2 regions of the Neobacillus sp. SAB-20_R2A genome follow, and region 1 is predicted to be linked to the other one. Evidence: riboswitches for the same ligand, from Rfam matches in the RefSeq annotation. Region 1 holds a riboswitch; the other holds the start of a gene.
The links. Region 1 has a riboswitch for glycine ahead of glyA (serine hydroxymethyltransferase). Riboswitches for the same ligand answer to the same signal wherever they lie in the genome.
Positions count from the first base shown of each region.

Region 2: another riboswitch for glycine. It lies ahead of V5M37_RS28620 (amino acid permease); the one in region 1 lies ahead of glyA (serine hydroxymethyltransferase).

Region 1 covers NZ_CP145895.1:536,014-542,235, reverse strand. Annotated here, with positions in the region: gene gcvT (glycine cleavage system aminomethyltransferase GcvT) at 1-474, opposite strand, end outside; gene sdaAA (L-serine ammonia-lyase, iron-sulfur-dependent, subunit alpha) at 490-1,371, opposite strand; gene V5M37_RS02660 (serine dehydratase beta chain) at 1,371-1,889, opposite strand; gene glyA (serine hydroxymethyltransferase) at 1,905-3,155, opposite strand; glycine riboswitch at 3,233-3,313, opposite strand; glycine riboswitch at 3,317-3,421, opposite strand; gene V5M37_RS02650 (hypothetical protein) at 3,501-3,914, opposite strand; gene solA (N-methyl-L-tryptophan oxidase) at 3,978-5,144, opposite strand; gene V5M37_RS02640 (LysR family transcriptional regulator) at 5,320-6,195, shown strand.
Region 2 covers NZ_CP145895.1:5,873,604-5,879,825, forward strand. Annotated here, with positions in the region: gene V5M37_RS28615 (phosphoglycerate dehydrogenase) at 1-996, shown strand, start outside; gene V5M37_RS28620 (amino acid permease) at 1,071-2,435, opposite strand; glycine riboswitch at 2,566-2,644, opposite strand; gene pruA (L-glutamate gamma-semialdehyde dehydrogenase) at 2,943-4,574, shown strand; gene V5M37_RS28630 (response regulator) at 4,623-5,270, opposite strand; gene V5M37_RS28635 (sensor histidine kinase) at 5,270-6,222, opposite strand, start outside.

The sequences.
Region 1 (6,222 bases):
CTTTTCGGCTTTTGGACCTTGAATGGCAAGCTGGGCAGTGTCAGAAGAAATATTTGTTAAGGCAACATTCCCTTGTACCTGCTGTTTCATCCACTCGTAATCTTTTTCAATATTTGCCGCATTAATCACAAGCAGATACTTTTCACTCGCTAACTTGTAAACTAGTAAATCATCGACTGTACCGCCGTCCGGGTAACACATGGCCGTATACTGTGCCTGGTTGATCTGAAGCTTGGTTACATCGTTTGTTACGAGGTAATTAATATAGCTCTCAGCATCTTTTCCTTCTACAAGGACCTCACCCATATGTGAAACATCGAACAGGCCTGCTTCATTACGGACTGCCTCATGTTCTTCTAAAATTCCGGAAAATTGAACCGGAAGCTCCCAGCCTCCAAAATCAATGACCTTTGCGCCGTACTTTTTATAAGTTTCAAAAAGCGGTGTCCGCTTTAATACTGTATCTGTACTCATCTAAGCCCCTCCGTCTTAAGTGTTTCTGCAAAGTAACCGATCCTTTAATTTTATTCCCGTGTCCGTCATCGCCAGTCCGCCGAGTGCCGTTTCCCTTAGTGTGCGCGGCATTTCTTTGCCTATTTTGTACATTGCCTCTATGACTTCATCACATGGGATCCGGCTTTCAATTCCGGCCAGCGACAGGTCGGCTGCTGAAAAGGCGATCGAAGTGCCGATCACGTTTCGCTTAATGCAAGGAACTTCTACGAGACCGGCGACCGGGTCACATACTAACCCTAAAAGGGATTTCATCGCGATTGCGGTGGCGTTTACGACCTGCTCTGGTGTCCCGCCCTTTAATTCAACAATTGCGCCGGCCGCCATTGCGGTGGCCGAACCAACCTCCGCTTGGCATCCTCCTGCCGCTCCAGAGATAAAGGAGCGGTTGGCAATCACATATCCGAGTGCACTTGCGGTAAACAAACCCATGACTAAATCCCGATAGGAGGTGTCGTCATTCTTTCGCAGTGAAAATAAAACCCCCGGTAAAATACCGGCTGCCCCGGCCGTTGGCGTCGCCACAATCACGCCCATCCGTGCATTGCTTTCAGATGTTGCCATCGAGAACGTCATTGCATCGTTAATATATGGACCTGATAAGCCCTTCCCGTTATTTACATATTCGCTCATCTTGACGGCATCACCGCCGGAAATACCGCTTGGTGCCGGGGAAGCATCTTCTACACCGGTCTCCACTGCTTGCTTCATTTTAATTAACCGCTCTGCCATCATATCGATGATCGTCTCTTTGTCACGGCCTGATTTTTCCATTTCCACCATCAGCATCATTTCGCCAACTGTTTTCCGTTCACGGTTACAAAGTTCAATAAGCTCGTTCATTGACCGAAAATCCATCATACACCCTCCAAGATTGCTTCATGAAAAGGATTGGAACGAAATTTTGCTGCGATTTCTGAAAAATCATCACTTGTGCTTAATCGAATATCAACTATTTCATCATCAATCATAAAGATTTTTGATAAACCGCCGCCTAATGATACACCGCCTACTTTAACAAAATGGCCCGCACGTCTTGCCCTAATAACAGTTGTATTGGGATGATCGTAATAAGGGCAGCGATCTTCAAATTTAAATTCATAGTGAAGCCCGTATCGTTTGGTTAATTCAACCGCATATCTAATTCTGGTATCATCTGTATTCATCCCAAGCAGGCCGCCAAGAAGCGCTTTATCCGTTCCGTGTCCCTGGTATGTTTCGGAGAACGAATCATAGAAAGTAATATCCGCCCTTTGCGGGGACCCTCCAAGCAACTCATAAACAAATTTCCCAATTGATACAACACCGGCTGTATGGGAACTCGATGGCCCAACCATAATCGGGCCGATGATGTCAAAACAGCTTTGATACTCCATTAAGCTACCCCTTTCTTACACAGTGATTGGCTGTTGAAATAATGGAAATCTCCCGCAAATTGCTTTTGTTGTCTTTCTCCCCTGTTCGATTACGGCTAAATCCCCTTTGCTCTTAAGAACGGCTGCGATCACTTTTGCGATTTGCACCATTTCCTCTTGTTTCATTCCACGTGTTGTTAACGCGGCTGTTCCCATGCGGATTCCGCTTGTCACAAACGGGCTTTTCGGGTCGTATGGAATGGTGTTTTTATTAACTGTAATCCCGACTTCTTCAAGCAATTTCTCTGCTTCTTTTCCTGTTAAATCCCATGGACGCACATCGAGGAGCACAATATGATTATCAGTCCCGCCGGATACAAGCGCTGCCCCTTCCTGCTTAAGCGCCTCTCCCAGTGCAGCTGAATTTTCAATAATTTGTTTGGCATATTCCTTAAAGCTTGGCTGCAATGCTTCATTGAAAGCAACTGCCTTAGCGGCAATAATATGCATAAGCGGCCCGCCCTGAGTTCCCGGAAAAACAGCTTTATTTATTTGTTTGATTATTTCTTCATCGTTTGTTAAAATCACTCCGCCTCGTGGGCCGCGCAATGTTTTATGAGTGGTGCTGGTCACAACATCCGCATATGGAACGGGAGAAGGATGGAGACCTGCAGCAACAAGTCCGGCAATATGTGCCATATCAACCATCAGTTTTGCGCCAACCTGATCGGCGATTTGTCTAAATCTCGCAAAATCAATCACTCTCGGATAGGCGCTTGTACCGCCGATAATTAATTTTGGTTGTTCTCTTTTCGCAACTTCTTCCAGCTCATCGTAATCAATCAGGTGATTGTCTTCTCTTACCCCATAAGAAACAACATCGAACCATTTTCCTGACATTGCTACCGGACTGCCGTGAGTTAAATGGCCGCCGTGCGATAAATTCATCCCCATAATCTTATCGCCTGGTTGAAGCAGGGCAAAAAATACAGCAGTATTGGCCTGTGCACCGGAATGTGGCTGGACATTGGCAAATTTGGCGCCGAATAATTTAGTTAACCGTTCAATCGCTGCCTGTTCTGCGACATCCACAAATTCACAGCCGCCATAATAGCGCTTACCTGGATAACCCTCGGCATACTTATTCGTCATCACACTTCCCATTGCTTCTAAAACATCCGGGCTGACAAAGTTTTCGGATGCAATTAATTCCAAGGTATGAAGCTGGCGATTTTTCTCACTTTCAATTGCCTCAAAAATTGTTGAATCGTTTTGTTGTAAACTCATTGACAATTCCTCCATTTTTCCATAATTGCTTTAAAAAAAACAAAAAAGGACAGAAAAGGGGTGTAAAATCATCCCTTCTCTGTCCTTTTACCTGAGAGTTAAACTCCAACATTTGGAGCTTTCTCCTTTGGTGGCATTTTCAAATACGCTCTCCAGAGGTGCGTCCTGTTATGGTTCTTTTACCTGAGAGATTGGTTCCAAGGGTTTTTTTGGAACTTGCTCCTTCGGTGGTAGATGTAGATATTACACTCTCCCACAACAATCATCCGCCCTATTCAATTTTATTATTTTCAGAATAATCATTCTGTTTGTAATTGTCAATGCTTTTTTAAATAAGTTTGGTTATTACAAATAAGTAGGATTTGCCTCTACATTTTTGAAGTAAACCACTTCGCCATCACTTTCACCATCGAAAATAACCGTTGTATTAGGGGAGAAGACTAATACGTCCCCTACTTCTGCCACATATTTGTTTCCTTCTACATCGCGGACAACCATTTTACCTTTGGTCACAACTTTAATTTCGATAAACGTAAATTCTGCAGAATAATCAACCGAAGGCTGGAGTGCATAGTAACCCATTGTTAATACTTGTTTTTTATCTGTAATCGGCACATCAAGGATTTGTCCCTTTAACTCAGGTGTTCCCCGCAATACGCTTAATTCATTTAATTTATAGGTTCCTGCTTTAATTAATTGAATGCCCGGTTTTGCATCTAAATAAGTTAATTGGCTTTGGGTTAATGTTTTTTCGCTCATTTTTGCACCTCTAAATTTATTATTTTTTTAATCGTTCTAGGATAATGGCAATTTAATAATCTATTAGATCTTTGCTTTCTGTTTTAAAGCAGGGCGATTGATAGAGAAAAGAGAAATATCATGTTCGGTTTTGCCAGTTGTCACTAGTTGGCTTAGCGTTTCACCAACAACACTTGAGAATTTAAATCCATGGCCGGAGAAGCCTGCTGCGATTGCCACATTGGAGTACTGTGGATGCAAATCAATCACAAAATGCTCATCAGGTGTTTTTGTGTACATGCACACTGCCCCTCTTTTAAGAGTTCCAGTAGCACCCGGCATGTATTCTTCTAGAAATCTGCGAATATTTCCTTCATCCTCCGTATAGATCCCAAATTCACGATTAATTGTATCCGGGTCGATTTTTTGACCGAAAGTATGGTATCCTATTTTCAAACCGCAGCCGCTGAAGCTTGGGAACCCGTAATAGATGCCTGTCGGTACTTCAACCATGAAGGCCGGGAAACCATGGGTATTGCTATACTGTGATTCTTCGCATTCGAAGAACCCAACAACTTGGCGGTAAGGCTGTAATGGAATATCAATATTTAATTTTGATAGAAGTTTGCTGTTCCAAGCCCCCATGCTCAAAATCAACTTACTGCCGGTAAAGGAACCAAATTCAGTTTGGATTTTGACAGAGTCCTCGGAAATCTCAAAATCCTCAACCCTTGTATGTGTTAACACTTTTGCACCATTTGCTTCAGCTAGCTCGCGATAGGCGCGAATGCAATTTTCACTGAATAAGACGCCGGAGTTTTTTTCATAGATTGCGTTAAAGTTTTCAGGGACGGTTACACCCGGCCAGCGCTGATGAATTTCTTCGCCTTCTAGTAAATCAACATCCAACCCATGAATGCTGGCAGCTTCTATCGTTTCAGCAACGAAGTCAGATTCACCCTTAGGTCCAAATACTAAAACACCGGTTTTTGTAAAAATCTTATGATGTGTTTCTCTCTCAAGTTCATACCATAACTCTTGGGCTCTTAAGGCAAACGGTACATACTCACGTCCTTCACCATAGGCATGGCGGATAATCCGAGTGTCACCGTGATGGCTGCCATTCGTATGAGGCGGATCAAATGCATCTACCAATAATGTTTTCACACCTTGTTTGGCCAGGTAATAACCTGCTGCCATTCCCATCGATCCTGCGCCAACTACAATTACATCAAAGTCTTTTTTGCTCATCGTTTCTGCTCTCCTTTTTCAATAATTTAAATTTTCTTAATTCTTTAATAACATCTTACGACCTTTCTGCCATCAAGTAAAATGATTAAAAGAGATACTATCTATCTCTATTAGAAATATTATCTCTATTAGCAATGTGGTAATAGGAATAACAAATTAATACGGGGGAATAGCCATGGAAATTAAGGATTTGCGGATTTTTCAAAAGGTAGCTGAATTCGGAAGCATTTCAAAGGCCGCCAAAAGCTTAAATTATGTTCAATCCTATGTAACCGTAAGGATCAGGCAGCTGGAGGAAGAACTTCAAACCGAGTTATTTCACCGCTCAAGCCGCGGCATGGTTATCAATTCGGAAGGGAAAAAACTATTGTTTTATGCTCAAAAAATTATTTCCATGGTCGATGAGATGTTAAAAGTGGTTCAAGACTCGGATAACCCGGTTGGCACCCTTGAAATAGGCACTGTTGAGACATTATACAAACTTCCACTGATTCTATCTGCCTATCACAAGAAATATCCCAACATTGACTTGTCTCTTGTAAGTGGTGTAACAGAGGATCTTGTCGAGGATATTCTCAGCTATAAACTGGACGGAGCATTTGTGACAGGAAATTTTAATCATCCACAAATTGCTCAATATGAAGTCTTTGAAGAGGAGTTGGTTTTAATCTCCAACCAGGAAGAGGTTCCTTTTGAGGAATTAAAAAACAAGCCGCTCCTTGTTTTCAAACAAGGGTGCAGCTACCGTTCAAAATTGGAGGGCTGGGTCCGCGATGAGGGAAGAATCAATGCAAAAATCATGGAATTTGGCACATGGGAGACGATTTTGGGCAGTGTAATAGCCGGTTTGGGGATTACAATTATCCCAAAATCTACGGTTAGTCTCTTGGAGGCAGATGGGGTTGTTCGAATCTATCATATTCCCGAAAAATACTCCAAAATCACAACGGTTTTTATTCGCCGGGCAGATTCATTCCTGACAAATACAATGCAGAAATTTATCGAAACAATCCAAAATGTTAGTGATCAAGAAAAAAAGGTAGAAGTATAAATATAGTCGTGAGCGTAATCCCCCTGC
Region 2 (6,222 bases), 590 kb from region 1:
GTCAATAATATTCCGGTCGATAGATGTACAGAGCAAGGTATTGTTGTGTTCAATACCCCTGGGGCAAATGCCAACGCTGTCAAAGAAATGGTCCTTACCTCATTAATAGCTTCTTCACGTAACCTTTTTGCTGGTGTAGCTTGGACAAAGTCGTTAGATGGTGAAGGCGAACAAATTCCAAAGCTTGTTGAAGCAGGCAAAAAGCAATTTGTCGGAAAAGAAATTAAAGGGAAAACGTTGGGTGTTATTGGATTAGGAGCGATAGGTGCACTTGTGGCCAATGATGCGCTGGATTTAGATATGGATGTTATCGGATTTGATCCATTTATCTCTGTTGATACCGCTTGGAATTTGTCCCGCAATGTGCAGCGGGCCATGACGATTGAACAGTTATTTGCAGAATCAGACTATATCACTGTTCACGTACCGCTAACCGATGACACAAGAGGAATGTTTAACCAAGCAACCTTCAGCATCATGAAGCCTGATGTTCATATTTTAAACTTCTCCCGTGGTGAACTTGTCAATGAAACAGACATGGCTGCCGCTCTCGAAAGCGGAAAAGTTGGAAAGTATATTACCGATTTTCCAAATGAACATGTGCTCAAAATGAAAAATACCGTTCCAATTCCGCACCTAGGCGCCTCCACAAATGAATCAGAGGAAAATTGTGCAATCATGGCAGCTCGTCAGGTGAAGGAATTTTTAGAAACAGGAAATATCAAAAACTCAGTGAATTTCCCAAATACCAGCCTTCCTTATACTGGTAAGCGGCGCGTGGCGGCATTCCATCATAATGTTCCAAATATGGTTGGACAGATTACATCTGCAGTATCCAGCTATCATTTAAACATTGCTGATATGGTCAACAGAAGCCGCGGGGATTATGCCTATACAATTATTGACATTGATAATAAAGTAAACGGTGATGTTATTCCAGGATTAGAGGAAAAAGTAAAACAAATTCCTGGAATGGTGACAGTTCGGATTATTTAATTAGGAAAAATTAAGTTACATGAAAATGGAGCCTGGTTTCAATACCGGCTCCATTTCTTTTACCCAATTTGATTCTATGCTGATAATTTTAATTTTTTCTCTTTTTTCCTTCTATAAGAATACAAAGCAAATAATAGAATAAACCATAGTGGTGTCAACAATAGGGCCGGACGGGTAGCGTCGGCGAACAGCATGATAATGAGAATCGCCGCAAACAAGGTTAGGACCGCATAATTAACAAATGGTGTAAATGGTGCTTTAAATTTTGACTTTGCCTGTAAGTCCGGACGAGTTTTCTTATACCTTACATGACAGATCAGAATGACGCCCCAAACCCAAATAAAACAAATGGCACTAATGGTTGTTACGATTCCAAAAGCCTGCTCCGGAATAAGTTTGCTAAGGAGCGCTCCCCCTGTCAGGACAAGAGTCGAAATCAATAATGCATTACTTGGCACATGATTTTTATTCAGTCTCGCAAAATGGGCTGGTCCCTGGCTATTATTGCTTAAATTATATAAAATCCGGCTTGTTGAAAACATCCCACTGTTACAAGCAGAAGCGGCTGAAGTTAGAACGACAAAATTAATAATTCCTGCAGCAATCGGAATCCCGACTAAACTAAACGTTTTGACAAACGGACTTTCAGCTGCATTCAGTTCCGTCCATGGATTAATACATAGAAGAACGATCAATGCGCCAACGTAGAAAAATAAAATCCGTAAAGGAATTTTATTAATGGCCGATGGGATATTTTTTTCCGGATTGGCTGTTTCCGCTGCCGATACACCCACTAATTCCACACCAACGAATGCAAAAACGACCATTTGGAATGAAAGCAAGAAGCCTGTCATTCCATTTGGAAAAAGGCCGCCATGTTCCCAAAGATTTTTAATAGAGACCGCCCCTGCATCTGTCTTGAATCCCATCACTAGCAAAATGATCCCAATTCCGATTAAGGCAAGAATGGTAATGACCTTTATTAAGGCAAACCAGAACTCCAATTCTCCAAAAAGCTTTACCGTTAATAGATTGAGGCCCAATAAGACAACCAAACAGACAATTGCAGGTATCCACTGTGGGATATCAAACCAATATCGTACATATACACCAACAGCAATCACATCAGCCATAGCGGTCATAATCCAGCAAAACCAATAGGTCCATCCCGTTACAAACGCAACTCGCGGTCCAAGGTAATCTTCGGCAATGTCAGTAAAAGACTGATAGCCCGCCTTAGACAGCAGGAGTTCCCCCAGCGCCCTCATCACAAAGAAACAGGCAATACCTACGATTAAATAAGCAAAGATAATGGATGGGCCAGCCAGTTGGATGGCTTTACCCGACCCCAGGAATAATCCGGTACCAATGGTGCCGCCAATTGCGATAAGTTGAACGTGCCGATTTGCTAAATTCCTCTTTAATTCTTGCTGTGCCAACCTTGACTCCCCCTTAAAATTTAAAAAACCCAATAAAAAAAGAGATTGGATGTCCTCCAATCTCTTAGGTCATAAGAATAACAAATAATACTTATTAAGCTGACAATTGTCAGCATGACAAATATATATTCAGTACTCTTCTGTCCTTTTGCCTGAGATTGTGAACCCTTCGGCGCCGCGGAATCCGCGGTCTCTCCAGAAGCTGCTCCTGCTATAGTGTGATCCATAGCAATCATAGCTTGCTAATTATTAAGTTTTTTAGATAATATTGTTGAATAATTTTTAATTTTAGTAGTATTAAATTACTTTGTCAACAATAAATGACTCTTAAATATTTTAATGACTCTCTGGAATTAATTTAAACCCCAGAGATAAGAATTTGAATTCGCTTTCATTAAGTTGTAATAGAAAGCCAAAGAACAGAAAAAGTATGTTATAATAATTGTCGAAATAAGTAGCTTTGTCTATAAAGGAACAGAATATATAAACGGGAAGGAACGTGAAAGAATGAGTAACGGAGTTTTCAAAATCCCAACACCTGCAAATGAACCTGGCAATACTTATGCTCCTGGGACAAAAGAACGGGAAACATTAAAGGCAGAATTAACACGCCAATCTAGTATCGTAATCGACATTCCTGTGATTATTAATGGCGAAAATATAAAGACAGAAACAGTGAAGCAAGTGGTTATGCCACATGATCATCAACATGTTTTAGCAAACTATTCGCAAGCCGGAGAAAAGGAGCTGCGTGATGCTGTTGAAGCTGCAATGGCTGCGAAAGAAGCATGGGCTAATATGGCTTGGGAACACCGCGCCGCTATTTTCTTAAAAGCTGCTGATTTAATCTCTGGACCATACCGTGATGTCATGAATGCAGCGACAATGTTAGGACAGTCCAAAACAGCTGTTCAAGCTGAAATTGATTCTGCCCAAGAATTAGTAGACTTCTTACGTTTTGGCGTTGATTATGCAAATCAGGTTTATCAAATTCAGCCAAGTAGCATGAAGAATGTATGGAATCGTACAGATTACCGTCCATTAGACGGTTTTGTATTGGCGATTTCTCCATTTAACTTCACAGCCATTGGCGGAAATCTGCCAGCAGCTCCTGCGATGATGGGGAACGTAGTCGTTTGGAAACCAGCAACAACTTCTATTCTAGCAAACTATTACTTTATGCGTATTTTAGAAGAAGCAGGATTACCAAAAGGTGTCATCAACTTCGTACCTTCTCGTGGTTCACAAGTATCAGAAGTTGTATTAACAGACCCTCGTATGTCTGGATTCCATTTCACTGGATCCACAAGTACGTTCCAAACGATTTGGAAAACAGTCGGAGAAAACATTGCAAGCTATAAATCTTACCCTCGTTTAATTGGGGAAACAGGTGGTAAGGACTTCGTATTTGCTCATGAAACGGCACAAGCAGACAAAGTAGTAGCGAACCTTGTTCGCGGTGCTTTTGAATACCAAGGTCAAAAATGTTCAGCCGCTTCTCGTGCCTACATCCCGGCAAGTTTGTGGGAAGAAGTGAAAGACGGTTTAGTGGCAGAGACGGCTAAGCTTAAAGTTGGGGATGTCCGCGACTTCAGGAACTTCATGGGTGCAGTTATTGATAAAGCAGCATTTGATTCAATTACAAGCTATATCGATTACGCAGCAGCTTCTGAAGAAGCAGAAATTATTGCTGGCGGTACTTATGATGATTCTGTTGGATATTTCGTTCAACCGACCATCATTGTGACAACAAATCCAAATTTCAAGACAATGGTAGAAGAAATTTTCGGACCAGTATTAACAATCTATGTTTACGAAAATGATAAATTAGAGGAAACATTGGAGGCAGTTGATACAGCTTCTATGTATGCCTTAACAGGTTCGATCTTTGCCCAAGATCGCGGGGCCATTGTTCACTTAGAAAACCGCTTATCCGGCGCAGCTGGAAACTTCTATATCAATGATAAACCAACTGGTGCGATGATTAATCAACAGCCATTTGGCGGTTCTCGTGGATCTGGTACAAACGATAAAGCAGGTTCTGTATTTAACATGATCCGCTGGACAAGTCCTCGTGTCATCAAAGAAAACTTTGCACCAACTGCAGAGGTTGCTTATCCATTTATGGATGCAGAATAAGTAAAATAAGAAAAAGAGGTTGAAATGTTTAAGTTTCAACCTCTTTTTTTAGCCACTCGGGTGAGCTATATAAGTTACCAAACCTTTTGCATTGGCATATAATGCTGCTTGTGTCCGATCTACAAGCCCAAGTTTAGCCAGTATTTGACTTACATGTTTTTTAACAGTGTATTCAGTAATAAACAAGGTCTTTGAGATTTCTTTATTTGAGTGCCCCTTGCCTAGTTCAATTAAAACTTCCCTTTCTTTCGGGGTTAACTGTTCGAGTTCTCCATTATCAACAGCTTCGCCTGATCTCATAGCCAAATCCAAAACTCCTGGGTCATAGTATTTCCGGCCTTTACCCACAACTTTTAGTGCATGTATCAGTTCTTCAGGGAATGCTTCTTTTAAAACGTATCCATCTACTCCTGTTTCTTTTGCCCGGATAAAGTCTTTTTCTTCTATGGATGATGTTAATACAACGAATTTACATTCAATTCCTTGCTTCATTGCTTTCGTGATTAAATCTAACCCTGATTCATTTGCTAAACGAAGGTCCACTAAAGCAAGATCAGGCTTTAACGAATTAAAAAGTTCCATTGCCTCCCTGCTATTCGTTGCTTCTCCAAGAACCTCCATTGTTTCATCTAAAGCAAGTATAGAGGTTAGCCCTTTTCTGACCAAAGGATGGTCATCAACAATCACAACTTTCACTACCCAGACACCTCCAGAAACTCTCCCCCTCTAATGTTTGGAATTTCTATGTGAATCTCTGTTCCTTCACCATTTATCCCATTAATAGAGATTGTTCCAGTAAATGAGCTAACTATATTCCTCATATTGATTAGGCCAATTCCTTTTTCTCTCTTATCTGTATCTGTATCAAGGGTTACATTAATCCCTTTACCATCATCCTGGATAACTAATACTGTTTTCTCATCCAATAAGGATAATTTTAATTCAATACCATTGCACTCCCCATGGCGAACCGCATTTCCACAAGCCTCACAGATTATTCGATAAAGGGCCTGCTTTAAACTTTCTGAAATTAATGATTCATCTCCAGAAACTTGATAGTTTATCCATATGTCATTTAAACGGGCATATTCGTCCAAATACTTTTTTAGACGAACAAGAAATGGCCTCTCTCCTTTCTTTACCGAACTTAACCGATAGATCGCTGACCTTAGTTCTTTAATAGTTGTATTTGCAGACTGTGAAAGGAATTTAAACTCTTGATTCAATTCATCCCTGTTCAAGCTTTGGCCCTTTACCTGTAAGCTATGCATGGCACAAACAATACCAAATAATCTTTGCGAAACACTGTCATGTATTTCATTAGCGATCCGATTCTGCTCTTCAATGATAATCATTTGATCCATCATCTGGTCCATATGTAGCTTTTCAAACATGATTTCGCTTAATTCCGCCAAATACTCAAAGGGGCGATTTAAAAGAAATGTGTTCTCCTCATTATTTCCATTAGCGTCCTTTATTCCTATAATCCCAACATTATTCGCGCTTCTAATAATTTTCATTTGATAGGTATCCTTATTAAGCTTGCAGGTAAACGCCTTCCTTTTCATGCGAATATTTTGCCAATTGTCGATGAGGTCATTTTCTAATCGTGGATTATTGGTCAAATTTCCAATGTAGCTATTCTGCT